2 regions of the Bradyrhizobium sp. USDA 326 genome follow, and region 2 is predicted to be linked to the other one. Evidence: predicted binding sites of a transcription regulator. Region 2 holds the regulator's gene; the other holds the start of a gene.
What was found. Region 2 encodes HrcA, which represses chaperone genes, less so after heat shock. Its sites were predicted from a motif close to GTTAGCACTCNCNNNNNGNGAGTGCTAAC; they were not measured.
Positions count from the first base shown of each region.

Region 1: a site for HrcA is predicted at 913-941, ahead of ABIG06_RS08465 (co-chaperone GroES). Genes of this name have one in related genera too.

Region 1 covers NZ_JBMGQA010000001.1:1,764,585-1,766,786, forward strand. Annotated here, with positions in the region: gene ABIG06_RS08465 (co-chaperone GroES) at 986-1,300, shown strand; gene groL (chaperonin GroEL) at 1,348-2,202, shown strand, end outside.
Region 2 covers NZ_JBMGQA010000001.1:2,569,968-2,572,169, forward strand. Annotated here, with positions in the region: partial or broken gene grpE (nucleotide exchange factor GrpE) at 1-585, opposite strand, end outside; gene hrcA (heat-inducible transcriptional repressor HrcA) at 682-1,770, opposite strand; gene rph (ribonuclease PH) at 1,939-2,202, shown strand, end outside.

The DNA.
Region 1 (2,202 bases), 810 kb from region 2:
GACATAGAACTTCGTTGCACTTGCCACTTGGATCGCCTACAGAAAGGGCCGGGAGCTGGAAAATGAATGACAACGCGCCTTCAGCGCGAAGCGATCTGCAGGGACTTAGGTTGATCCGCGCTTTTTTCCGGATACGCGATCAACGGGCCAGAGACCAACTTGTCGAACAAGTCGAAAGGCTCGCCGCGGGCGGGTCGGTTTTGATCCCGTCTTGTTTACCTGATTTCGCCGAGTATCCGGCGGACCCTCTCAGTTAGTCTCTGCACGCCTCCTTCGTCACCAACCCCACATGCCGCGTTCCAGTGCCATTCCCGTCTGCCCTCGTTGCAAGAAGCCGATGACCTTGTCCGCAAGTCGTGATGGTAAGGAAGCCCCTATGTGGCGTTGCTTCAAATGCGAATCTGCCGATTAATCCCGCTCTGATCCAGCGCCGCGACAGGGTTGGGTTTGTGGCTCTGCCTCGCAAGAGCTAACGCGTTGCGCCGATGTCCGGTGTTCCTGTCCGAGGACGAGAAGCGGAACTACGGAAAGAAGCTCGACGGGTGGCGCGTCCAGCGCTTCAAGTCGACGCAGATGCTGTCATCCGTCCATTCTCGGCGGTCGCGGTCTTGCTGCGGCGCGTGGGGCGCCGGTCTTCGCATCGTCACTGCCTCCTCCGCCAAGAAAGAATTGAAAAACATATATCGACGCCGCGGGCATCGCCGAACTGGTGGATGTCGCGACCGTCAGAGGACGTCTATGAGTCCAAGCCGGCACCGGATATCTTCAATTCGTGCTGAAGAAGCTCGATCTCGAGGGCTGCGACGAGATGGCGATCGTTAACGAGTAGCCGATCGCGCGGCGGGAGTGTCAATTTCTTCTGCTAGAACCCTTGCTCCCGCAAAAATCCTGTCCTATCTCACTTTCGCCAGCGTTAGCACTCGCGGGCATTGATTGCTAACAAACCCTAAAATCTCCATCTCGTCCAAATGTTTAGGAGGACTGCATGAAATTCCGTCCGCTTCACGACCGCGTCGTGGTCAAGCGCATCGACGCAGAAGAGAAGACCGCTGGCGGCATCATCATTCCCGACACTGCCAAGGAAAAGCCCTCCCAGGGCGAAGTCGTCGCCGTTGGCCCCGGTGGCCGCGACGAAGCCGGCAAGCTGATCCCGATCGACCTGAAGGTCGGCGACCGCGTGCTGTTCGGCAAGTGGTCCGGCACCGAGGTCAAGATCGACGGCCAGGACCTGCTGATCATGAAGGAGAGCGACGTGATGGGCGTTCTCGAAGTCAGCGAGTCCAAGAAGAAGGCGGCTTAAGAGCCCCTCTCCTCCCTCCAGTCAAACTCACCTAAGGAAAACTCCAGATGGCAGCCAAAGAAGTCAAATTCTCGGTTGAAGCGCGCGACAAGATGCTGCGCGGCGTCGACGTTCTCGCCAACGCGGTGAAGGTCACGCTCGGTCCGAAGGGCCGCAACGTCGTGCTCGACAAGTCGTTCGGCGCTCCCCGCATCACCAAGGACGGCGTCACCGTCGCCAAGGAGATCGAGCTCGACGACAAGTTCGAGAACATGGGCGCGCAGATGGTGCGCGAAGTCGCCTCCAAGTCCGCTGACGCGGCCGGCGACGGCACCACCACCGCCACCGTGCTCGCCCAGGCGATCGTGAAGGAAGGCGCGAAGTCCGTCGCCGCCGGCATGAACCCGATGGACCTCAAGCGCGGTATCGACCTCGCGGTCGAGGCAGTGGTTGCGGACCTGCAGAAGAACTCCAAGAAGGTCACCTCGAACGACGAGATCGCCCAGGTCGGCACCATCTCGGCCAACGGCGACCAGGAGATCGGCAAGTTCCTCTCCGACGCCATGAAGAAGGTCGGCAACGAGGGTGTCATCACCGTCGAGGAAGCCAAGTCGCTCGAGACCGAGCTCGACGTCGTCGAGGGCATGCAGTTCGACCGCGGCTACATCTCGCCCTACTTCGTCACCAACGCCGACAAGATGCGCGTTGAGATGGACGATGCCTACATCCTCATCAACGAGAAGAAGCTCTCCTCGCTGAACGAGCTGCTGCCGCTGCTCGAGGCCGTGGTGCAGACCGGCAAGCCGCTGGTCATCGTCGCCGAGGACGTCGAAGGCGAGGCACTCGCGACCCTGGTCGTGAACCGTCTCCGCGGCGGCCTGAAGGTCGCGGCCGTCAAGGCTCCGGGCTTCGGCGATCGCCGC
Region 2 (2,202 bases):
GCGGCGGGGGCTGCCTTCGCACCGCCCTTGGCGACACCGACCAGCGCCGGGCGCAGCACGCGCTCGCCGATGGTGTAGCCGGCCTGCATGACCTGCACCACGGTGCCCGAGGGCACCGACGCGTCAGGCACTTCGTACATAGCCTGGTGGAAGTTCGGGTCGAACTTCTGACCCTGCGGATCGAGCTTCTTCACGCCATGCTTCTCGAGCGCGCTGTGCAGCGAGCGTTCGGTCAACTCGACACCCTCGATCAGCGCCGTAAGGCCGGGATCGGCCGCGGCACGCGCTTCCGCCGGAACGGCATCGAGCGCGCGCTGGAGATTGTCGGCGATGTCGAGCACATCGCGAGCAAAGCCGGTGATGCCATAGAGCCTCGCGTCGGCGACCTCCTTGCTGGTGCGCTTGCGCAGATTCTCCATCTCGGCCAGCGTCCGCAGCATGCGGTCGCGCGCCTCGGCGGCTTCCTTCTGCAACGTCTCGGCCGAGCCGGGCTCGGGATCGTCAGGCATGATGTAGGGCTTTGACACCACGGGCTCGCCGGTCGCTGCAGCCCGTGTCTTGAGGTTGCCGGTCTTGCTCGGTCATCGGCTCTAATCTCGAACTCGTTTCCAGGGATTGTTGGCCCGGATATCGTGCCTAAGCTCGCGAAAATCAAGCGCCCGTGATCGGCGGAAACGCCGGTCAGCCCCCCAGAAGGCGGCTGACGATACGGGCAGCGTAGTCCACGGTCGTGATCACGCGGGCATAATTCAGCCGCGTCGGGCCGATCACACCGAGAACGCCGACGATGTGGCCGGCGGCATCCCGATAGGGCGAGATGATGGTGGAGGACCCCGACAGCGAGAACAGCTTGTTCTCGCTGCCGATGAAGATGCGCACGCCCTCCGCCGTCTCGGCGCGGCCGAGCAGGTCGATCACGCCGCGCTTGGTCTCGAGATCGTCGAACAACAGGCGAACGCGCTCCAGATCCTCCAGCGCATGCAGATCTTCAAGCAGATTGGCATGGCCGCGGACGATCAGCTGGCGATCCTCGTTCTCGCCGCCGGACCAGCTGGCGATGCCGGCCGAGATCACCTTTTGCGTCAGCTGATCGAGCTCGGCACGGGCCTCTCCAAGTGCCGTCTCGAGCTCGAGCCGCGCCTCGGCCAGCGTGCGGCCGCGGATCCGCGCATTGAGGAAATTGCCGGCTTCGGTGAGCGCAGAGGAGGGAACTCCAGGCGGCAGCGTCAGCACGCGGTTTTCGACCTGGCCGTCCTCGCCGACGAGGATCACCAGAGCCTTCTCCGGTTCCAGCCGGACGAATTCGATGTGCTTTAGCCGCGCATTGGATTTTGGCGTCAACACCACAGCGGCGGCCCGGGTCAGGCCGGAAAGCCGCATCAGGGCCTGGTCCAGCGCCGCCTCGACCGACTGCGCCTCGCCCACCGAGGCGAGCTGGCTCTGGATCGACTGCCGCTCAGCCTCGTTGAGGTCACCGACCTGCATCAGGGCATCGACGAAGAAGCGCAGGCCGAGTTCCGTCGGCAACCGGCCGGCCGAGGTGTGCGGGGCATAGATCAGGCCGAGCTGCTCCAGATCGGCCATGACGTTACGGACCGACGCCGGCGACAGCGGCATGGCGATCAGGCGGGAAATGTTGCGCGAGCCGACAGGCTCGCCGGTCGTCAGATAGCTTTCGACAATTTGACGAAAAATGTCGCGGGAACGCTCGTTGAGCTGGGCAAGGCCTGCGCGCGGCGCGATCAGATGGATCGGATCGTGATGGGCCACAGACGGTAACTCCTCTCAGATACTCGTAATTTGTCTATCCCGGGCGCTTCTGACAAGCGTGGCGTTTGCGGCCGCGAAATCAGCGGGTGAAAAAACCTTGCCGCCCATCCCCGCCCCACCTACAAGCACCGCGAGCAGCCTTTTCCCGTGAGTTTTGGAGGATTTCCCATGCGGCCAAGCCGCCGTGCGCCTGACGAATTGCGCCCCGTGACGCTGGAGCGCGGCGTGGTGAAATATGCGGAAGGTTCCTGCCTGGTGAAATTCGGCGACACGCACGTGCTGGTCACCGCCACGCTGGAGGACCGCCTGCCGCCGTGGCTGAAGGGCCAGGGCCGCGGCTGGGTCACCGCCGAATACGGCATGCTGCCGCGCGCCACGTCGGAACGGACCCGCCGCGAGGCCTCCGCCGGCAAGCAGAGCGGCCGCACCGTC